4 regions of the Oceanobacillus sp. E9 genome follow, and region 1 is predicted to be linked to each of the others. Evidence: riboswitches for the same ligand, from Rfam matches in the RefSeq annotation. Region 1 holds a riboswitch; each other region holds the start of a gene.
What was found. Region 1 has a riboswitch for S-adenosylmethionine ahead of AQ616_RS00675 (O-acetylhomoserine aminocarboxypropyltransferase/cysteine synthase family protein). Riboswitches for the same ligand answer to the same signal wherever they lie in the genome.
Positions count from the first base shown of each region.

Region 2: another riboswitch for S-adenosylmethionine. It lies ahead of AQ616_RS11795 (Fur-regulated basic protein FbpA); the one in region 1 lies ahead of AQ616_RS00675 (O-acetylhomoserine aminocarboxypropyltransferase/cysteine synthase family protein).
Region 3: another riboswitch for S-adenosylmethionine. It lies ahead of AQ616_RS10735 (5-methyltetrahydropteroyltriglutamate--homocysteine S-methyltransferase); the one in region 1 lies ahead of AQ616_RS00675 (O-acetylhomoserine aminocarboxypropyltransferase/cysteine synthase family protein).
Region 4: another riboswitch for S-adenosylmethionine. It lies ahead of AQ616_RS08465 (O-acetylhomoserine aminocarboxypropyltransferase/cysteine synthase family protein); the one in region 1 lies ahead of AQ616_RS00675 (O-acetylhomoserine aminocarboxypropyltransferase/cysteine synthase family protein).

Region 1 covers NZ_LSNA01000001.1:152,032-157,847, reverse strand. The annotation lists gene AQ616_RS00680 (SGNH/GDSL hydrolase family protein) at 1-214, opposite strand, end outside; gene AQ616_RS00675 (O-acetylhomoserine aminocarboxypropyltransferase/cysteine synthase family protein) at 727-2,397, opposite strand; SAM riboswitch class I at 2,502-2,611, opposite strand; gene rarD (EamA family transporter RarD) at 2,699-3,613, opposite strand; gene megL (methionine gamma-lyase) at 3,898-5,061, shown strand; gene cls (cardiolipin synthase) at 5,252-5,816, shown strand, end outside.
Region 2 covers NZ_LSNA01000007.1:439,583-445,398, reverse strand. The annotation lists gene AQ616_RS11815 (ZinT family metal-binding protein) at 1-412, opposite strand, end outside; gene AQ616_RS11810 (HIT domain-containing protein) at 568-897, opposite strand; gene AQ616_RS11805 (class I SAM-dependent methyltransferase) at 925-1,644, opposite strand; gene AQ616_RS11800 (GNAT family N-acetyltransferase) at 1,658-2,176, opposite strand; gene AQ616_RS11795 (Fur-regulated basic protein FbpA) at 2,720-2,920, opposite strand; SAM riboswitch class I at 2,996-3,096, opposite strand; gene AQ616_RS11790 (HAD-IIIA family hydrolase) at 3,198-3,737, opposite strand; gene AQ616_RS11785 (hypothetical protein) at 3,734-4,033, opposite strand; gene AQ616_RS11780 (hypothetical protein) at 4,153-4,449, shown strand; gene AQ616_RS11775 (CynX/NimT family MFS transporter) at 4,602-5,813, shown strand.
Region 3 covers NZ_LSNA01000007.1:222,058-227,873, forward strand. The annotation lists gene AQ616_RS10730 (glutamate-5-semialdehyde dehydrogenase) at 1-1,231, shown strand, start outside; gene AQ616_RS10735 (5-methyltetrahydropteroyltriglutamate--homocysteine S-methyltransferase) at 1,309-2,412, opposite strand; SAM riboswitch class I at 2,573-2,675, opposite strand; gene AQ616_RS10740 (MBL fold metallo-hydrolase) at 2,941-3,870, shown strand; gene AQ616_RS10745 (CBS domain-containing protein) at 3,944-4,633, shown strand; gene AQ616_RS10750 (3'-5' exonuclease) at 4,646-5,242, shown strand; gene AQ616_RS10755 (acyl-CoA synthetase) at 5,614-5,816, shown strand, end outside.
Region 4 covers NZ_LSNA01000006.1:319,070-324,885, reverse strand. The annotation lists gene AQ616_RS08485 (aldo/keto reductase) at 1-159, opposite strand, end outside; gene AQ616_RS08480 (alpha/beta-type small acid-soluble spore protein) at 538-747, opposite strand; gene AQ616_RS08475 (SRPBCC family protein) at 956-1,435, shown strand; gene AQ616_RS08470 (YitT family protein) at 1,513-2,379, shown strand; gene AQ616_RS08465 (O-acetylhomoserine aminocarboxypropyltransferase/cysteine synthase family protein) at 2,558-3,853, opposite strand; SAM riboswitch class I at 3,931-4,037, opposite strand; gene AQ616_RS08460 (hypothetical protein) at 4,165-4,473, opposite strand; gene AQ616_RS08455 (dipeptidase) at 4,533-5,486, opposite strand.

The DNA of each region.
Region 1 (5,816 bases):
CTGCATTCTCATTAGCTGTTTCGTCATTCGTATTGTCTTGTTGATTGTTTGATTTATTTTGATCTACTTGTTTTTGTAGTGCTGTTTCTTTCTCTATTTGGTCGGAGGAAAGATGCTTAAATGGATCTTGAGATTGGTAGATAAATCCAATTATAATAAGAAGTACTAACGCAACCAATCCGCTATAGATCATAATCTTTTTCTTGTTTTTCATGTAATCACACCTATGCAGTTCTTTTCTTATATATTATGAATTAGTAAATGGATTTGTCTATGAAGAAGGCTGGAGTAGATGGATTTTTATAATAATAGTTTAATCCATTTATTGATAACCTAAACCAACAATTTATAGGAATAAAAGCACAAGCGACCGTTTAGCAACGTAGCGAGTGCCTCCCTGTTTTTTTAAGGATGGTTCGACAATGGTCGAACTTCCTTTTTTTCTTTAAGATAAAGGACACGGTAAGGTGACAACCGATGATGACTTTCACCCAAGGGTATAAGTGCGACCACGCCATTCGGCAGTCTTCGTAGGGCAATTTCGTGAAGTCGCCGTTGCTGGTTGATGGAGCTAGAAGTGGCCTTATCTTTCTATGAACGATAGGAATTCCCAATTTTTATACTCTTATCTTTTCAAAAAAAAAAGCCTTCATTATGGAAGGCTCCTTATCTTATATATATTTTAATACCCTTATAAAATGAAACATAAACACATTTTAGAGCTAATTATAATTTGATTGGTTGTTTCGTCTCTTGACCATTACGAAGTTGTAGTGCGATTTTTGCTGGAGATTGATTGGTTATCACAATATTATTTTTTAATTGCGCAGATTGATTATCCGATGCAAAAACAATCGTATTTGTAGGTACTACTCCTTCGATAGACGGTATTGTCTCATCAATCCAAATAGCATCAACTTCTGTATTAAGATCACTTAAAGATGTCACCGGCAATATTTCATATCCTAGTGTTTTAAGCGGTGCTATTTGATCTTGGTCTATTTGAAGCGTAGCTATTACTTTTTTTCTCACTCCATTGCTTCGATCAAATGGAGATTGAAGTAACCATTGTACTGCAACTTCCTCTTGAGATGGTTTATTTGTACGTGATTTACCAGTAGCCTTTTCAATTGCTTGGTCAAGATCAGCGATAATATCATCGATAGACTCAAGACCTACGGATAATCGTACTAATTCTTCTGTTACACCACTTAATGCTAAGTCATCTTCGTTTAATTGTTGATGAGTGGTAGATGCCGGATGAATAATGAGAGATTTGGCATCTCCTACATTTGCAACATGTGACCATAATGAAACATTATCTATTAATGTTCGACCTGCTTCTCTACCACCAGATATTCCGAAAGTAATAATAGATCCGAAGCTTTGTTTTAAATATTTACCTGCCAGTTCGTGAGATGGATGCTCTTCTAATCCTGGATAATTCACCCATTCGACAGCTGGATGTGCTTGTAAATAGTTTGCTAATTGTAATGCATTATCCGTATGTCGTTTAATGCGTAAGTGTAATGTTTCTAATCCTTGCAGTAACAGAAAGGCATTTTGTGGGCTAAGGGATGCTCCAATATCACGTAATAACTGCACTCGAAGCTTTGTAATATATGCCTCCGCACCAAGATCAACGTATTTTAACCCATTATAACTTTCATCAGGTTTTACAAAGTCCGGGAAACGTTGGTTATTCCAATCAAACCGACCACTATCGACGACAACACCACCAATGGTTGTTCCATGCCCCCCAATCCATTTAGTTGCGGAATGAACAACAATATCTGCACCCCAAGTTAATGGCTTTGTTACATAAGGTGTAGCAAAGGTATTATCAATAATTAACGGTACACCATGCTTATGTGCTACTTCAGCAACTTTTTCAACATCAAATACATAGAGGCTAGGGTTGGTTATAATTTCACCAAAAACTGCCTTTGTCTTTTCTGTAATAGCATCTTCAATTGCTTGAGGATCTGTACCATCTACAAATTTTACATTAATTCCGTAACGTGGAAGGGTATTAGCAAATAGATTGAATGTACCTCCGTATAAGTTGCTATCTGCAACAATTTCATCTCCAGAACCAGCAATATTAAGAATTGCTAACGTAATCGCAGCCATACCGGATGATGTAGCAACAGCGCCAATACCATCTTCTAGTTGAGTAATTCGTTGTTCGAAAGCATCTACAGTTGGGTTCATAATACGTGAATAAATATTTCCTGGTTCTGCTAAACCAAATAAATTTTGTGCATGTTCGGTATCTCGAAACACATAGGATGTAGTTTGATATATTGGAACTGCACGTGATCCAGTTGATGGATCTGGTTCTTGCCCACCATGAAGTAAGATAGTTTCTGCTTGTAATGATTGAAATTTAGACATCGTATTTCCTCCTTGAAATTATTATTTTTAAAGTAATAAGAGAAGGATTAAAAAAAAAGCCCCCTTCATAAGAAGAGGACTTTGTCTTTATAAAACCGAACCTCCTCTTATCTTCCAGACAATTGTCTGTAGGATTTAGCACCTTTCAATAGCAAAATTGCCACAGGTTGCCGGGTTTCGCAGGGCCTATTCCCTCCACCACTCTTGATAAGAGATTTGCTTATTAAATTGTTATAAAGTATATCTTGTTTTCTTATTGATTGTCAACAGTAAATTTATAATTATTTTAAAATTCATATAATCAATGCTTTTTCCCTCGCTTGCGGGGTAATTGTTTATATAAGCTATACATATAAATTGCTAGTGCTAACCAAATAAATAAAAATGTGATCATATGGTGAGTAGTAAAGGATTCTTTATATAGAAATACGCCAAGAAAGAACATCACAGTCGGTGCAACATACTGTAAGAATCCAACAGAAGCGAGCGGTATTCTTCTTGCCCCCGCAGCAAATAGAAGCAAAGGAATAGCAGTAACAATGCCTCCACCTATTAAAAATAGATTTTCCACGGTCAAGATAGGATTTAATGAAAATCCTTGTGCTTGAGGAGCTAACCATATATATAATAATGCAAATGGTGTCATAACAAGTGTTTCTAACGTAAGCCCAAACATTGCACTGAGATCTAGGGTCTTCTTGATGAAACCATAAATGGCGAAAGAAGCAGCTAAAAATATCGATATCCATGGGAAGATCCCATACCCTAATGTAAGATAAATTACTGCTGCTCCAGCAAGAATAAATGAGAATATCTGCGCTTTGGTTGATGGTTCTTTTAGAATGATTAATCCCAATAATATACTTAAAATTGGATTAATATAGTAGCCTAAACTAGCTTGTAGAACGTGTCCTCCGTTGACGGCAAATATAAACAAAAACCAATTTAGTGTAATTACAATCGATGCTAAGGTGATGGAAATGATTTTTTTTCGATCTTGCTTCATATGCTTTATCGTATGTACAAAAGCCCGCCATTTTCCAGACATCATTACAAGCAAAATCATAAATACACAACTCCAAATAATACGGTGTGCAAGAATAGTTCCTGCTTCAATTGTGTCAATTTGTTTCCAATAGATTGGTAGAAATCCCCAGAGTAAGTATGCACTAAATGCAAGAATCATACCTTGCTGAAATGATGATTTATTCCCCATATTTTTTCCTTCTTTCTATAAGTACATTGAGTTTTATCTAATAATAGATGGATTTTTGAAGAGAATCAATTATTTGAATTCATGATAAAGAAAACGCTTTCATAAATGTTGTAAATACTTTATTATTGTATTTGACGATGATTAATCGTCTGTAAAAACTAAATAAGACTGTACAAGAGCTTGGACGGACACGAATGCTGGTGTTCAGCTTTTTTATTATTAATTAGGGTGGAAAACCAATATAAAAGAGGGGGATTTTGGTGAAAAAAAAGTCATATAAACATATGGAAACGTCAGTTATCCATGAAGGTTACGATTCAACACAGATGCTTGGGAGCTTGACACCTCCAATATTCCAAACATCAACATATACATTTGACTCAGCAGAACAGGGGGAAGCACGGTTTGCTGCAGAAGAGGAAGGGTATATTTATTCACGTTTAGGTAATCCAACTGTACGCATTTTGGAGGAGAGGATTGCAGCATTAGAAGGTGGAGAGCGAGGATTAGCTTTTTCATCTGGGATGGCAGCCGTATCCGCTATTTTACTTGCATTAACAAAAGCCAATGATCACATTATTTGCTCTTCAGGATTATATGGCTGTACGTATGGTTTGTTATCTATGATGGAAGAAAAGTATAACATTAGAACCGATTACTCCACTATGTTATCCGAAAAGGAATTGGAAGACCAGATAACCAAAGATACTGCATTAATTTATGTAGAGACGCCCATTAATCCTACCATGCAAGTAATTGACTTAGAATTAGTTGTGAATGTAGCTAAGAAATATCGACTGCCAGTAGTAGTTGATAATACTTTTTCGTCCCCATATTTACAGCGGCCGTTAGAATTAGGATGTGATTTTGTCATTCATAGTGCTACGAAGTATATTGGGGGGCATGGTGATGTAATTGCGGGGCTTGCAGTTGGAAAAAAAGAGATAATGGATACAATTGCCTTAACTACGCAAAAAGATATTGGGGGAGTTTTGTCTCCCTTTGATGCGTGGCTATTGATTCGAGGACTAAAAACATTACCAATACGAATGGATAGACATAGTAGTAATGCAGAAAAAATAGTTCAACAACTAAAATTACACAAAGCAGTAAAAAACGTTTATTATCCTGGTGATCCTGATTTTTCTAATGTTGAGATTGCCAATAAACAAATGAAGTTCGCAGGAGGCGTCCTTGCGTTTGAAGTCAAAGGTGGAAAGAAAGAAGCGCAACAAGTGTTAAATAATCTTAACTTTATAAAAATAGCGGTTAGCTTAGGAGATGCGGAATCATTAATGGAACATCCAGCTTCTATGACACATGCCGTTATTCCGGTTGAGGAACGAGCAAAGATGGGAATAACTGAATCCTTATTAAGGCTTTCGGTTGGAATTGAAGCATGGGAAGACATTTGGGAAGATATTCAACAAGCACTTGATAACATTTAAATTGGGTATAACAATTTAAGAAGTATTCTACTGACTTAAATGTTGGTAGATACTTCTTTTTTAATGTGTATCGACTTGGGAACAATATATAAGATAAAGAGCAGTAAAGAACTTAGAGGTATTATCTAGAAAAGCAATTCTGTGCTATTATTAGAAAGTATAGTGTTTGTTTAGTTAGGGGGCAATGGCTATGGGAATAACTTCTTTGTTATTAGGACTAACATTTATTCTTAATATTGCATTAGCTATTTCTATTATTTTTCTTGAACGTAAAGACCCTACGTCCTCTTGGGCATGGGTGATGGTCCTTTTATTTATACCAATCCTCGGTTTCTTTCTTTATTTGATATTTGGAAAGCCAATTAGTAATAGGAAGATTTTTTCGTGGGATAAGAAGAGTCGGCTAGGTGTAAAAACAACAGTCCAATCTCAATTAAGGCTTTTAGAAGAAAATCAATTTGAATTTAACCAACCAGACCTTATCGAACATAAGGATCTCGTATATTTACATTTGAAAAATGATGAAGCAATTTATACGCAAAATAATGGCGTCGATATTTTTACAGATGGTCAATCGAAGTTTGATGCTTTGTTAGAGGATATTGAAAATGCGAAAAAACATGTACATATTCAATACTATATTATGCGAAGTGATGGTTTAGGAAATCGACTTGCTGATATGTTGATTAAAAAAGTAAATGAAGGTGTAGAAGTGAGAGTCCTGTACGATGATATGGGTTCAAGGTCGTTAAAAA
Region 2 (5,816 bases), on a different contig from region 1:
CTTCTATAACTTCTGATTGAGCATAAGGTTCATGATTATCATTAAACAATACTGCTATAATTTGTTGTCCATCAGTTTCCGCATCACCAAAAAATTTCGTATCATCTAATTCTGGTACTGCTTCCCATTCATCACTGGATGAATCTCTTATGTACCAATGCCAATGATCAAATTCACTATCTTCTTCAAGCTCTGCAGTTAATTTGATTAAATCACCTGTATGATAATGATCAGATACTCCATTAATATTTACTTTTTCTGGTGCATCTCCAATCTCTACCTCATGATTATGATCATTTTCTTCTTCAGCATTTGCTCCTTCTTCGGAATTATCATCTGCTGATTGACAGCCCATTATAAATAGTAGACTTAGTAATAGAACACTAAATCTCTTTCCCCATATTTTTCTCATAATGATTCTCTCCTTTATTAAATCGTAACAGTTACGACTCGTAATGATTACGATTTAAATTATACATAGCAGTTATATGACCGTCAAGATAATTTTTAAATAAAATAAAAAAAGTCTCTACCTGAGACTTTCGTTTTTTTTAAACTAAACAATTATTATCTAAATTTCTTTCCAGATATTATATGCCAATGAAGGTGTTTTGAATCTTGATAATTACCTAGGTTTGTAATGACACGACACGCGCCATCTTCTTCCTTTACCATAGTTGCAACCTGCTTGATTACAAAAAACAACTCCAATAATAAATCATTATCTTTTTCTTCCAAAGAAAGAAGAGAGTCAATATGAACTTTCGGGATGGCAACTATATGAGTGGGCCAATATGGATTTGTATGATGGTACGCTAATACATTTTCTGTTTCCACGACCTTCTCCACTAACGTATTACCACTTAAAACTTCATCACAATAAAAATCTTCCATCATATACTCCCCCTCCATATTTTCTGATCATTATTTTGTACCATAGAAGATAAATGATGATGATTCTTCACTTGCCTCTTTTAATTCCCAATCTCCATAACATTTAACATCAGAAAATCCTGATTTTTCTAAGGCAACCTTTACTTCTTTTTGATTACGAAATCGCAATTGCAGTTTTTCACGTTGGATAACCTCTCCAGACTTAACACTTTTTACAGTTTCATAGAACGTAAATATTTGTTTTTCGTCCATTCCATCGTATTCGGTCCAAATTTCTAATTCTTCTCCTGTCTTAGGATGTGTTGCAATATCGGGTGTTTTATCTGCCATCCATTTTTTCCACACTTCAGCCTTTGGATTACGTGTATCAAATATGAAAGAACCGCCTTCTTTCAATGAACGAAAAACATCACTTGTTACTTGCTCCCAATCCACATCTGTAAGAAACACTTGCGCAACATTTGCAGTCATAATCACCACATCATATGTGTTTGTCTTTAGATCCCCACTATCTCCAATAATCCATTCAACTTGATTGGATGTTTGTTTCGTCTTAGCAAGCTCAATTGCTTCTTTATTTGGATCGATTGCGGTTATATCAAATCCTGCTTTAGCAAAATGTAAGGTGAGCCTTCCTGTTCCACAACCTAGATCAGCTAGATTTTTCCCTTTTATCTCTTTTAATAGGGAAAGAAAAAATGTATCGTCTTCACCAAACCTATTTAATTGATCATAAACTAGCGGAATCATATATTACCTCGCTTTACTGTCTTTTTAGTCTCTTACCGAAAATCACAAATGCTTTTCCATCTTCATTTGGATAAAATTGCTCTTTTACTAGTTCCCAATGCTGGTTCTTATAAAATTGTATAGCAGTCATATTATCTTGTTGTGTTGTCAAAATTGCTGTAGTTGTTTTGGCACCTTTTAACAGACTGTCTAATAATTCTCTTCCATATCCTAACTTTCGATAATATGAGTCCACGATTATTTCAACAACTTCATAGCAGTTGGAGAGCCAATCTTGATACTCCTGTTGATTCAGATGATTAGCAATAAGATCATGGTAATATTGACCTTTCAATGAAAAATAACCATAAGCAAAACCAATTAACTTATTTTCTTCCGATAGAATCATATGCCCTTGAAAACCATCATAGTCCATATGTTTCTTTATTCGTTGGAATATCCCTTCAGAATCTTGTCTCCAAACTTTACTATATAATGTGGAAATTAAGTTAACATCCTCTTCACTATGTATTGATTTAAAGTTTATTTGCATACCAGTCACCTCCAACAGACTACACTCCATTTTATCATTCAATTCAGAAAAATACATAATTCTCATTCATTTAATAATATATAATATCTATTAGGGGTGTGATTGTATATGAAGATTTTTAGAATAATGATAAATTACATCAGTATAATATTTATGTTAGTATTTTCCAGTTCTTGTGATAGCACTTCTATTAATAACATTCGAAATGCCAAATTTTAAACTCAGGATAGCCTTATTGGAAATATACAGACAATAAACAATGATATTGCTATTGTTAAAGTAACTAAAGGGTCAATTTTAAATTCTGGAAATCAAGTAACTGTTGATTTATCTGTAGAAGAAGAAATTACTTTTGAAGTAAGTGATAAAGTTGAAGTCGGATTTACTGGAGAAGTCAGAGAGATTGGTCCGCCAGTCGGAATAGACACTATCTATGTAAAAGTAATTGATAATTAAGTAATTTGCTATGAGTAATACATTTGATGTAAAAATGGAATAAAAAAACCTCGCAAATGCGAGGGTGATGTTTTTATCAACATATAGTTAGAAATTCTCCCAATGAATGGCACTTTTACCAGCATGTGGGTGATCATTAAATTGAAGCTTAAAGTATTCGTATTCTAACTCTGCGGTAGTAAGCTCATAAAGATGTTTGTTCCCTTTTTTAAAATGATTAGATGCAATTAATTTCTCAATTAATTCGTTTTTTCTTCTTTCTGATTCATCTTCATTCCAGAAAGCCATATTTAAATCCTCCTCTTCTATAAGTATGATCATGGCAAAGATAAGAAGAGAGAATTTGTATATTACGATAACCTCAACTTATCTTTCAAGCTAATGCTTGCAGGATTTAGCACAGATAGATGCACTCTGTTGCTGAGGTTTCAACGGGCCAGTCCCTCCACCTCTCTTGATAAGTATATTTTTATAAACTTAATTATAAACTCATTAATCCGATTTGTCTACTGCGATTTAATTCTGCAATCTATATATCATAAATTGATTTGTTTCATTCATTTTTCTATGATAGGTGATATCGATTACTAATCCAGTTTACTGCTTCTGTAAGATTCTCTGCAACAAAATCAAGTTCAATTTCTTTTAGTTTTTCAAAATGGTCATGAAGCGTTGACATTCCTGCCCCTGTTTTTACTAATATCTTTACTGAATTTGTTTTGGAAGCTGCTACCATATCACTCCATCTATCGCCAATTACAACACAGTTATTTAAATTTAACTGATATTTATAAGTAGCTTCTTTTAACATACCAGTACTAGGTTTTCGGCATTTACAGCCTTCTTTATGATGATGTGGACATAGAAATACATCATCAAAACCAAATCCCATTAATTCTTTATAGAAATCTTCTTTACTCGCCTCTCCCAATGAAATACCTGGTTGATTGGTAAATGAAAACACTTGAACAAATTGTTTAAGATAATCTATATTCTTTTTCGAATTCGTAAACAACTTAAAGTCATCTGGATAATGTACCTTATCATCTCCACCAATGGTCCCATCCCTATCTAAAAACACTGCTTCAAGCTTTTTGTTTATCATGACTCCCTCATCCCAAAAATGGAAGAAATATTTAAAGTAACCGTTAAAGCCAATAGTATTGCAGATATCAAAACTGTGCTACCTGAAACATCCATTAAAGCTGACCAATCCTGAATTTTCACGAGGTGATGCTGATAAAATAACTGAAAACATATTGCAATAGAACATGCACTTAGACTTACTAACATTAGAATAATTTTTTTCAATTTATGTTTATGTGTGGATAATAGATTGATAACGGGAAGAATTAATGCTATTATCCCTAATATTACACTTGCTAGATTTAATATTGCCATTGCTAGTTTTCCCCCTTTTATTAAATAGACGTAGATTTATTTATAATAGACGCAAAATTTTAATAAATACTCAATTTAGATTATTGTAGAACTTTATAGCTATTTAAGGAGAGCCGAAAATGAAATTCACTTTAGAAATCATCCGTATACTCATAATTTTTGGTCTATTGGGATTTATTTTCAATAAAGCTATTATGTTTATCTATTCATCCATCGGTATTCAATTAGATAATTATTATGGAGGATTAATTGCTGGTATTGGTATCATTATTTCTATTTTTGTATTATATCGGAACAAATTACAATTCTCTGGATTTTATAAAAGTGATAAAAATGTAAAATTATCAAAAACAGTTAGTACTTTTTTAATATCAATTTCTATCATCATGTTAGTCATTGCCCCATACTTACCATAAGTTGTAATATGTGTTTGGTTACCTTTTGGCTTAAATCCTTTAAAACTCAGAATAAATAATCAATAATTTTTATCTTTCTCCTTATGATCAATTTATGTATAATTAACTTTTGATATATTAGCTAACGAAGATTAATCATAAGGAGAAACACCATGCAACGTATTTCAAATTCGACAAAACAGCGTTATTATACATTTCTATTAATTTTAGCGATTCTTTTCATAGCTTCAACACTACGGTCCCCCATCACTTCCGTTGGCCCATTAATTCCAATATTTAGAAATGAATTAGAGGTAACAAATGCCATGATCGGTTTAATTAACACATTACCTTTAATAGCATTTGGAATTTTTTCTTCATTTGTTCCTACTCTATCTAGAAAACTAGGAATGGAATTTACGTTATTAATGGCAATGGTAGTATTATCCATAGGTATATATATTCGATCAATTGGTGATATATCCATGTTGCTATTCGGCACACTGCTTCTGGGGATAGCAATATCGGTGGGAAATGTACTAATGCCAGGACTAATCAAATCAAGCTTCCCATATCGTATCGGACTTATGACTGGTATTTATTCTGTAACCATGAATTTATTTGGAGCGCTGGCTTCAGGAATATCTGTCCCTATTACTTCCTTTCCTTCATTGGATTGGCGCAACGCAATGCAAGTATGGAGCGTCATTTCCTTGATTGCAGTAATTATATTATTATTACGACTACCCATGATTCGTTCATCACGGAAAAAGGTGTTTGTAGATGTAAAGAGCCAACCTCCTACTGCATTATTCAAGTCGAAAATAGCTTGGGCAGTAACATTCTTTATGGGTTTTCAATCATTCATTCCGTATAGTCTGTTTACTTGGCTTCCAGATATCTTATTAGCAAAAGGATTTTCTGAAAGTGACGCAGGTTGGTTTATTGCAATTTTACAAATGGGAATTATTCCAACGACATTTGTCGCGCCAATCATTGCAGGAAAAATGAATAATCAACGAATAATTGGATGCATTGCAGGACTTCTATTTTTTAGTGGACTGCTTGGAATAACATTTACATCATCATCTAACTTAATTATAGCTTTCTTATTGTTAACTGGAGTCGGTGCTGGGACAGCATTTAGTCTAGCGATGATGTTTTTTGTTCTTCGTACAGAAACAGTGGCTCAATCTTCACAACTATCAAGTATGGCACAATCGGTCGGCTATATGGTCGCTGCACTTGGACCATTACTACTTGGTTTCATCTCAGAATGGACCAATGGATGGACTATTCCTTTGGTTATTTTAATGATTGTTGCTTTATGTATAGCAATACTCGGAACCATCGCGGGGAAAAACGAAAAGATTAAATTTGAATAAATA
Region 3 (5,816 bases), on a different contig from region 1:
GAAAGCTAAGAGTGCAAAACAAGCAAGTTATCAAATGGCCCTATCTACAACTGATGACAAAAATGAAGCATTACAATTAATATCTCAAGCAATTCTAGATAAAAAACAAGAAATAATAACAGCAAACGTCCTGGATATAGAAGAGGGAAAGAAAAAAGGTTTATCTGATTCGGTTATCGATAGAATTAAATTAAATGAGGAAAGATTACAAGATATAGCTGAAGCAATTTTACAGGTAACTATATTAACTGATCCTATTGGTGAAACCCTAGAAATAATAGAGAAAGACAATGGTTTATTTATTACGAAGAAGCGGGTCCCAATTGGAGTTATTGGAATGGTTTATGAAGCTAGACCTAATGTCACTGTTGATGCAGCTTCACTTGCAATAAAGACAGGAAACGCAGTAGTATTACGTGGTAGTTCTTCAGCTATACATTCTAACAAAGCACTTATTCATGTAATTCATGATGCATTAACTTCTAGCTCCATACCAAAAGAAGCTGTACAATTAATAGAAGATACTAGAAGAGAAGTAGCGAATCAACTATTTCAATTAAATGAATATCTGGATGTTTTAATACCAAGGGGAGGAAAACAATTAATCGAAACAGTGGTAAAACAATCTACGGTACCTGTTATTGAAACCGGTGCAGGGAACTGCCATGTTTATCTAGATGAATCTGCTAAAGTAGAGATGGCAACGGAAATTGTTTTGAATGCAAAACTACAACGACCATCAGTATGTAATGCAATCGAGTCATTAATTATTCATAAACAGTGGTTTGAAAATCATGGTTTAGAACTATTAAAAAGCATGCAATCTCATGACATAACAATTCACGGGGATGGATTCGTTATGGAGAGATTTCCAACTGCTATAAGAGCAGAGGAAAAAGATTGGGAAACGGAGTATTTAGCAAGTGAAATAAGTGTAAAAATAGTTGGTTCAGTATCAGAAGCGATCGCCCACATCAATCGATATGGTACACGTCATTCGGAAGCTATTATAACTGAAAACAAGATTAATGCTGAACAATTTCAACTTCAAGTTGACGCTGCAGCAGTTTATCACAATGCTTCAACTAGATTTACAGATGGATTTGAATTCGGATATGGTGCAGAAATAGGGATTAGTACACAAAAATTACATGCTCGAGGTCCAATGGGGCTGGAAGCATTAACTTCAACTAAATTTGTGATTTCAGGCTCAGGCCAAATTCGCAATTAATTAAAACTCCAAACTACTTTCAGCTTATATAGGAAGTCTAATAAGTAGTTTGGAGTTATTTATAGATTTTATTAAGCTTATCCCCAAATCTCTTTGGAGAGTTCAACGATATAACGTAATTTATTCCACTGATCTTCTTCTGTTAATTTATTTCCTTGATGTGTTGATGCAAATCCACATTGCGGACTAAGCGAAATTTGATCTAACGGAATATATTGTGAAGCATCTTTGATTTTCTTAATGATCTCTTCTTTGTCCTCTAGCACACCGAATTTAGAAGTGATTGCTCCAATTACGACTTGTGGTCCTCCATTAGGTATATGAGCTAAAGGTTCAAAGCTGCCTGAACGATCATCATCATATTCTAAGAAAAATCCGTCCACTTTTTCATTAGCAAATAAGGTTGGGGCAATATGAGCATAACTGCCTTCGAATGCCCAAGTAGAACGATAGTTTCCTCTACATAAGTGTGTAGTTACGATTAAATCATCTGGTTTATTCTCAAGTACACTATTTACAACATATAAAGATAAATCAATCAACTCTTGACGAGATAAATCTTCTTCAAATGTTATTAACTCATCTACGTTCAAGCCGGCAATGTATACATCATCCAATTGCAGGTATCGACATCCAGCTTCGTAAAATGCTTGGATTGCATCTCGATACGTAGTGATAATGTCTTCTGCATAAGATTGAATATCTGGATAAACTTCTGGGTTGCGTGTTCCTTTGTGAAATAATTGATTTGGACTAGGAATGGTTTGTTTTGCAACAGCACGCTCCCCTACTATCTGTTTAAATTCAATGAAATCTTTGACAAATGAATGGTCTGTTGGAAAACTAATCTTTCCGTTATTACGAATGTTATATCTCTCTGTTTCAATTCCTTTAAATAAGTAACCTTTTTCTGGAATATATCCTTCAATACCATTCAATTCTTCTAAAAAGTCCGTATGCCACCATAAACGACGGAACTCACCATCCGTAACAGCTTGTAGACCTATTTCAATTTGTTTGTCTACGATCCGCTTGATTTCTTCTGTTTGAATGTCTCTCAATTCCTTTTCTGAGATATTTCCATCCGAATAATTTTTTCTAGCCTGATGCAAACGCTCTGGTCGTAGCAAACTACCTACATGGTCTGCTCGAAATGGTGCTTTGATTATTGTTTTTGTCATTTTTCCTTCCTTCTTTCTCCATTAAATTTTGTTTAGTCTCACAGAGTAGGGTCTTGCTCTATGAAACTAACATATGACAGTTCTGTACAGAGAATAGGGGAAAAATAAATACCCCCTTCTACAAGTAAGAAGAGGGTACAGGAAACCGTACGATATACTCTTCTTATCTTCTAGCATTTACGCTACTGGAATTGGCACAGTACTTAAATAAGTCTGTTGCCGAGGCTTCCTTGGGCCAGTCCCTCCACCTCTCTGGATAAGAATTGTCATATTTAATTAATAGAAATTTTATAAGATATCGAATAGGATGTCAATAGTTTTTTAATAAATATTTATCGAGTATGTAAACGACAGTAATTTAACTACCATTCTTTCGAGGAAGAATAGATATCTCAAAATAAAAAGTATCTTTTTATGTTATTTGCTTTTGATGTATTTTTAGTTCCTTTGTCTTGCAATTCCATCTTGGAACGATAAAATAACAATATGCTCATTTATACATTGAATGGTGTTAGAAAGAGGTATTTCATGCTAAAGAAAATGACAGAAGATATATTTCAATTAGTAGTGCGGTTTAAAGGTGCAATGGGGGAAGTGAATTGCTATTTAATAAAAGGAGAAAAAGGATATACTGTCATAGATACCGGTATTTATGCCACGGAAACTAAGGAAACTTGGAAGGCGGTTTTGGATAATTATCAAATTGAAAAGCTGATATTAACGCATACTCATGAGGATCATATAGGATTAGCAAAATGGTTTCAAGAGGAATATGCCATCCCCGTCTTTGTATCTAGACGAGGATATAAAGAAATGCTTAAGGGAAAAGATCGGAAATCACATATGGAAAGAATGAAATCACTAATTAAACGTCATGGTACACCGCCATTACCGTTAAAAATAAAGGATTTTTCTTTTATCTATGATTTTGAACCAGACGGATTTTTTGATGATGGTGATCAAATCATCTTAGGTAATCAGCCTTTTCAAGCAATTTGGACACCTGGACATGCTCCTGATCACTATTGTTTTTATAATAAGCAAGAAGAAATAATGATTATAGGTGATCATGTGTTAGAGCATCTTTCACCAGTGATTGGCTTATGGATGGGAGAAGAGTTGAACCCATTAAAGGACTATTTACCATCTTTATTAGAATTACAGGAATATCCGAGTAGATTAGCATTACCTGGTCATGGAAAAGAGATGGAAAATTTATCAGAACGAATAATGGAAACTTATAATCGACATCTCTTTCGTCTTGAGGAACTCAAACAACTTTTATCGGACAAACCGATGTCTGCTTTTAAAATAACAACTAAAATTTATGGACCTATGAAAGGGACAGCTTTTGTCAGTCAGTTTATGGCGACATTAACTCGGTTAATTTATTTAGCGGAAAATCAGGACATACGAAGTATAGAAAAAAACGGCAAAGTACTTTACAAGGCGAAATAAACGATATAAGTGAATGTTTAATGTTAAGTTTGAACGGTTAAAATGATAGAACGCAAAGATAGGAGAAATAGATATGTATAAAAATTCAGAGCGCTTTATCACAGCATTTAATCGTATTGACAAAGCATTAAAATCACAATTAAACAAAAAAGAAATGGGTTTCTCTAGAGCAGTGCGAGTTCTATCAGACTCTAATGCTACGATAAAACGATACTACGAGGATTTATTGGAATTTGCTGAACTCAGAAATGCAATTATTCATAACCGTATCGATGTTTCCTATGCGATTGCAGAACCTCATGATACAATTGTGGAACGTATCGAAAAAATAGAAGAAGATTTTACAAGTCCAAAACAAGTAAAGAATGCATTCATAAAACAAGTTGTTACATTCCAATTAAACGATTCTATGCAAAAGTTACTTCAAGTAGTAAGAGATAGAGGATTAACGAAGTTACCTATTTATGAGAATCAAGATTTTAAAGGATTAATTACACACAAGGGCATTGCTCGATGGATAGCAAATTCTATGAACGATGGTCAACAAATAACGGATGCAACTGCTAAAGATATTTTAGAATACGAAAAATCAGATAATCATCTTTTTATAAGCGAGGAAATGTCCGTATATGAAGCTGCTGACGTATTTACAGAACAAGTTGAAAAAGGTAATCGACTTGCGGCTTTGCTTATTACAAAAACAGGGAAAGAAGATGAAAAGTTGGTAGGCATTATTACCAATTGGGATATCATGGAGATATAGGGGGAGTTTTGAATGGTTAAGTTTGCAGCAATTGATTTTGAAACAGCAAACGAAAAAAGAAATAGTGCTTGTTCTATAGGTGTGGTAATTATGAATGATACTGAAATTATAGATGAGTTTTACTCACTAATTAATCCATTAGCCCCATTTCGTTCACGCAATATATATGTTCATGGAATCACCGAGGAACAAGTTCAAGAAGCACCGACTTTTGCTGAACTGTGGCCCACATTATCAGCATATTTAGAAGATACGATACTTATTGCACATAATGCAAGTTTTGATATGAGTGTCTTACGTCAATCTTTGTATAAATACGATATGCCATGTCCAAATTATATGTCGCTCTGTACGGTTAAAATCTCCCAATTAATTTGGCCGCAATTAGAAAATCATAAACTACATACAGTTGCAAATTACCACGAGATACCGTTAAATCATCATCATGCGATGGATGATGCCCGAGCATCTGCAAAAATCTTTTTGGCAGCCTTAGCAGAGCAGAAAATAGGCACAACTGAAGAATTCATAGAACGATGGCTCGTTTCCAAAAGAGCAAAAACAGCTAGAAAGCAAAAAGCTACAAAATCAACCAAATTATATTTCTAATTTATATAGGGCCAGGACATAACTAACAGTCTTGATTGTAAGACGGATGATAGCTAGAATAAGCTTCAGAAATATACGGAGACTCCTTGAAAATCAAAAAACGATTTTATGCGTGCTGTCGAGGTCTTCCTTGTCCTCAGGAAAGGAGGCATTGTTGAGACCCGGAGTGCAAAGTATCCGGAGGTTCGCCAGCCGCCTTAGCATAAGCGGAGTATATTTCTGAAGCGGATTTTAAATATCCAATCATTTGGATTTAAGTTTTGCGTAAACTCTTTTTTTGCAATAGGCCTATGTAGATCACAAAATAAAGTGACAACCTCATATATCTGAATTATAATAATAGTTAAATAATTATACAGGGAGTGAGGTCATTGGAATTAAATCAAATCGATACAGAGTTAGATAAACTAATTAACCGAGTACGAAGAAATACATTAGGTGATTTATTAACAAGAACAAGAGAACGTTATCCAGACAAAAATGCAATCGCTTACAAAAACAAAAGACTAACCTATCAAGAGCTTGATAATCTTGTAAATCAAACCGCTAATGGATTTCTGGATATAGGAATTAA
Region 4 (5,816 bases), on a different contig from region 1:
CCCATAAATATCTGCATGATCAAAGAAATTTACACCATGCTCTATTGAATTTGAAATAACTCTTTCAGCTTCGGCTTTTGTTAGTTTGTTCATACTCATACAACCTAAAGCAATAGCAGGTACTTCTAATCCACTTTTACCTAATTCCATTTTTTTCATCTGATCACCTCTAAAACTACTATATCATTTAATAGAGCATTTAAGGTGATGTTTAGTAATCGTGCAACTGTCTTTTGAAAGAGAATTATTAAAGAACTACAGTCCAAAAGCATTTATCCTATCTTTTGGATTGCTTTTATTTTGGGAACATATATGAAATTTACTTTACCTATTTGATTTGTTACCTTTACTTTTGGGAATATATCGCGATTTATTTTACTTTTTTGATTTATTTCTTTTACTTCTGGGAACATAAACAAATTTCTCTATGCACTCCATATAATTACTATTCGAATTTTCAACCTATGATAGAGAAGGACCGTGCTAAATAGCACAGCCCTCTTAGATCATCAATGTTCTGTTACTCAGATTGACGATCTAGTGCTGGTCATCATTTCGATAAGCCATGCTATCTTCAGCAATGCTTATCATTCTTTTGACCATCTCGCCACCCACCGATCCGTTTTCCCGTGCTGTGGTATCAGCACCTAATTGAACGTGCATCTCACTCGCGATTTCTTCTTTCATTTGGTTTAATGCACGATCTGCCTGCGGTACTAACAACTTATTTCTACGTCTGTCAGCCACATGATCACTCCTCGGTGTAATTGAACAGCAGTTATACACACTGTTCTTTCATCATTTTTTGTCAATTTATCTTTTTTATGCTCGGAAAACACTTCCAGCCTAACTGTTATCTTATTTTCACAGTAAAGGAAAAATTATCGTTCTAATCCTACATTTAATTTCATACATTACCCATGTGCGATTTTTTAGTACTGGGAGGAAATAGTAAATGGTAAAGTGTTATCATGAAGTTAAATTAAACAGTAATAGTATACAGGTTTGGGAATTTATTGAAGACTGGTCCAATTGGGTAGAAATTGTTCCCGGCTATCAAAGTCATCAAATCGTATCTAATGAAGAATCGATTTGGAAAATACATGGCGAATTTGGCTCTTTAAAAAAGGACACACACATCCATGTACGCATTTTAGAAATAAAAGCTCCTTCATCCATTCTTTTTAAGGTTGATGCTTTAAAAGAACAATGTATTGGTGAAGGTAGCTTCCATGTAAAATCATTTAATCAGAATGACACCATAGTTTCTGTAAATATGAAATTAACAATAAAAGGCTGGAAAGGTACGATGCTTTATCCCGTCGTAAAGCAATTACTCCCAAAAATATTGGAAGATTTCATGGAAAAAATTTCGACAAAAATAAAAACACCAAATAAACAACAACGTTCCATGAGAGTGAATATTCCAATATAAATAAAGATAGTATTTACTCCTCTCCCCTCCAGTGATACAGTATAAGAGGTATGTTTGAGGGAAAGGATACAGTTTACATGGATAAATTAAAACAAAACAAAGTTATAAGAGAATATTTGTATATTATTGTCGGAGCAACACTTGTAGGACTTTCTTATAATATCTTCTTTTTACCTGCAAGGCTTGCTGCAGGCGGTATTTCTGGCATTAGTACAATTTTATTTGAATTATATGAACTAAGTCCTGCATTAACACAATTAGTTATTAATATTCCAATTTTTATTATTGGTTGGATTGCATTAGGAAAAGACTTTAGTTTCAAAACATTGGTTGGAACATTCTGGGTTCCTTTTATTATATTTTTAAGTGCTGAAATACCTGTTACAGTGACGAATCCACTTTTGGGTGCGTTATATGGTGGTTTATTACTTGGTGTAGGGTTAGGTATTGTATATAAAGGAAATGGATCTACTGGTGGAACAGCAGCAATTGCCCAGATTGTTAAAAAGTTCACCGGTATATCTAGCGGATACTCCCAGTTTATTGTTGATGGACTTGTCGTAATAGGTTCCATTATTGTATTTAGTGTCGAGCTTACTTTATTTGCACTAATGGCTATTTATATTTCTGGAAAAGCAATTGATTTCGTACAATTGCGTACTTCGTCCACTAAATTAATTATGATCATTACCGAAGATGAAGAAGGCGTTCAAAAACTGATCCAAAATGGAATCGATCGTGGACTTACAAAAATCCGTTCCGTAGGTGGTTACTCCAAACTTGATAAAACCATGATACTTTGTGTTGCAGAACAAACTGAAGCAGTAAAATTAAAAAGACTCTTACAGACTGAATCTCCAGAGTCCTTTGTCATATTTATAAATGCATCTGAAATTCTTGGAAAAGGATTTTCACTCGATCGTTATTCTGGACAAAAATTATAAGGTTTTATTATACAGAACTACAATTCAAGAGATTGTAGTTCTGGTTTTGTCTTACTTGGTTTTTTAACGTTGAATAACTTAATTCTGGTAGCGATAATTGAATGTCCTCTCAGTGTATTCGTGCACTTCTTGTTAAAAGAATTCGTATTACCTGTTCTACGGATCGTGCCATCTCAAATTACCCCCTACTTTTTTGAAGAGCTTGATGAATATCGCTTTTTATATCCTCCACATCTTCTAATCCAACTGATATACGAATCTGATCTGGTGTCACACCCGTCCTTTTTTGTTGTTCTGGGGTTAATCTTGCGTGTGTCGTACTTGCAGGATGAATTACCAGCGTCTTCGAATCGCCAATATTTGCAACGTGTGATAATAAATTTAACGATTGAATAAACGTTTTCGCTGCTTCATGCCCTCCTTCTATTCCAAATGTAAAAATCGCTCCGGCCCCTTGAGGTAAATAGGTTTTTGCAAGTTCATATTGATGATTTCCTGATAATCCAGGGTAATTTACCCAGGTTACTCTTTCGTGTTCACTTAAATACGTAGCAATTTGTCTCGTATTTATTACGTGTTGCTTCATTCGTAATGGTAGTGATTCTAATCCTTGAATAAATAACCACCCATTAAACGGAGATAATGCTGTCCCAATGTCATGTCCTAATTCAAATCGCGCTTTTGAAATAAATGCATTGGCATTTTTTAGTTCGATATAAGATTGATTGTTTAAAGAACTTTTAGGTGTTGTAAATTCAGGGAAATTTCCGTTTGCCCAGTTAAATTCCCCTGAATCAACGATAATCCCACCGATAGATGTTCCATGTCCTCCTATAAACTTTGTAGTTGAATGGACTACAATATCTGCACCAAATGTAAATGGCCGTTGTAAATATGGAGTAGTAAATGTAGAATCAACGACTAAAGGTATTCCATGATTATGCGCTATAGTGCTTAACGCTTTGATATCAGCTATTTGCAATCCAGGATTACCAATTGTTTCCGTAAAGATTGCCTTCGTATTCTCATTAATGGATGAGGATATTTCCGAGAAGTTTGTGCCATCGACAAAACGGACCGTTACACCAAAGCGTTTAAACGTCTCAGAAAATAGATTATAAGTACCACCATACAACTCATTTGTTGCCACAATTTCATCGCCTACTTTCGCAAGTGTTAATAAAGCAATGGTAATAGCGGACTGTCCAGAAGAAACTGCAAATGCATCAATTCCTCCCTCTAATTCTGCTATGCGCTTTTCCAGAACTCGGTTTGTTGGATTTGCATTACGAGAATAAATGTAGCCAGCTTCTTGCATTTGAAAAAGAGACGCAGCTTGTTCCGGACTTTCGAACCCATAGGATGTAGTTTGATAAATAGGTACCGCCCTAGCATTCGTTTCCTTATCAAACTCCTGTCCTCCATGTTGAGCAATCGTATTAAAATTTAATGTTCCATCAGATTTATTAGTCAATATTATTCCTCCCTCTTCATTCAAAAAACCTCTATTCTGCAATAAGAATAGAGGTTAGCAACTAAAAAGTCATTCTATTCTTATCTTCCAAGCGACTCGCTTGATGGAATTGGCACAGTATCCTATGAAGAACCTGTTGCCGAGGTTTCTTAGGGCCATATCCCTCCACCTCTCATGATAAGAAAAAACATATATAAAGTTATTGGTAGAATAATAATGCAAAATGTACGAAATGTCAATAAATTTTTTCGTATTAATCTTAGTGTGATATGAAAGTAGTATGTCAACCAACGCATCACTTTTATCATTTATTATGAATGATCTTCACTATGTTCAATCTTTTCTAAAACCGTTTCTACTTTTGTATGTCCATGTATCTCACAATAGTAAACAATAGTACGTATATGATGATAAATTTTACAAGGTCTTGTTTCTTTAATAAAATTTCGACGATATTCAATATAATGAGTATCTACATGTATTTTTTCTACATGATTTTCGATTTCTTTCCATTCATGTATCGTATTCTTTGGAGTATCCAATTCCAAAGGCTCAGCAGAAGTCTCTATATGATTAATACTAAATAATAATACCAGTGTTAAAACGAGGAATCGTAACATGGAAAGCACCTGCCATTCTTTTCATTTCTAATGGCTAGTATTAGAAAAATCAAGGCTTCTTATACATGAGGTAAATGATTAATAAAGTTTTGATATATAAATCCTCTTACTAAATGCTCAGAATAATGCTTTTGTAACTCATCTCGCAATAACTCATACTTAGAAGCATCCTCGAGTCCTTCAATAAAATATGAAATACCATCAAAATCTGATCCAAATCCAATGTGTTTCTCACCACCTAACGCACATATATGATCTATATGATGAAAAAGATCCGTTAGTTTAGCAGACTCTGCATTTTTTACAAGAAATGGTGGATACAACGCAAGCTGTATTTGTCCGTTGCAATCAATCAACGCCTTAATTTGATCATCATATAAATTTCTTGGATGATCGCAAATTGCGCGAACATTAGAATGTGAAGCAAAAGGATATTTTGCACTTTTCATTACATCCCAAAAGCCTTCTACGGTTAAATGAGAAACATCCGTAAAGACCATGTGGTTATTGTTCATTTCAACAACCGACTTACCTAATCTTGTTAATCCACCACCTCGTGGTTCCTCCGCACCGTCTGCACATAAATTAGCATGATTCCATGTTAACCCAATCGAAAGAACTCCTAAACGATATAGATATCTCAATTTCACCAAGTCATTACCTATTGCTTCTGCTCCTTCTAACGTTAGGACTGCACCAATTTGATGTTCTTTAAGATTGTTAATTTCATCCCATTGTTTAATATGTTTTATTTGCGGATGTTTCTCAATAATCTCCGAATAAAACAAATCTATTTGTTCTAAAGCATGTTGCCATTGCTCATTTGTCGGTACATCTGGATGTATGAAAACAGCAAAGAACTGTACTTGTACCCCACCTTGCTGCAATCTTTCTAAATTTGTATTTAGTTCATGATCATTTTCAAAATTCAATACCCTTTTTGGTTGTTGAAAGCCCCTTTTTGCCATCTGCAATTTAAGAAGTGCATCACAATGTGTGTCGATAAATCTCATTACTTTCACCCTCCTTTACATATACAATACATTAAAAACCACCTATATTATTGACTTTGTAAGATGAATCAATTTCATAATTACCAAGTTATATAAATAATTACTGAGAGTAGATATTAATTTTCGGATTCTAGCAAAAACCTGGCTTTGATTGGAATGAAAGATGGTGACTCCTGCAGGAATTGCACGAGCTGAAGATCCACTTAAAAAGTGTTCTTCTTTTCAAGTTAGCTGAGGCCGTGCCTGTTAAAAAGCGTTCGTCTGCAATGAAATCAAACAGAGCATTATTCGAGTTTCACACACAATATCTTGATTATGAAATTGATTCAA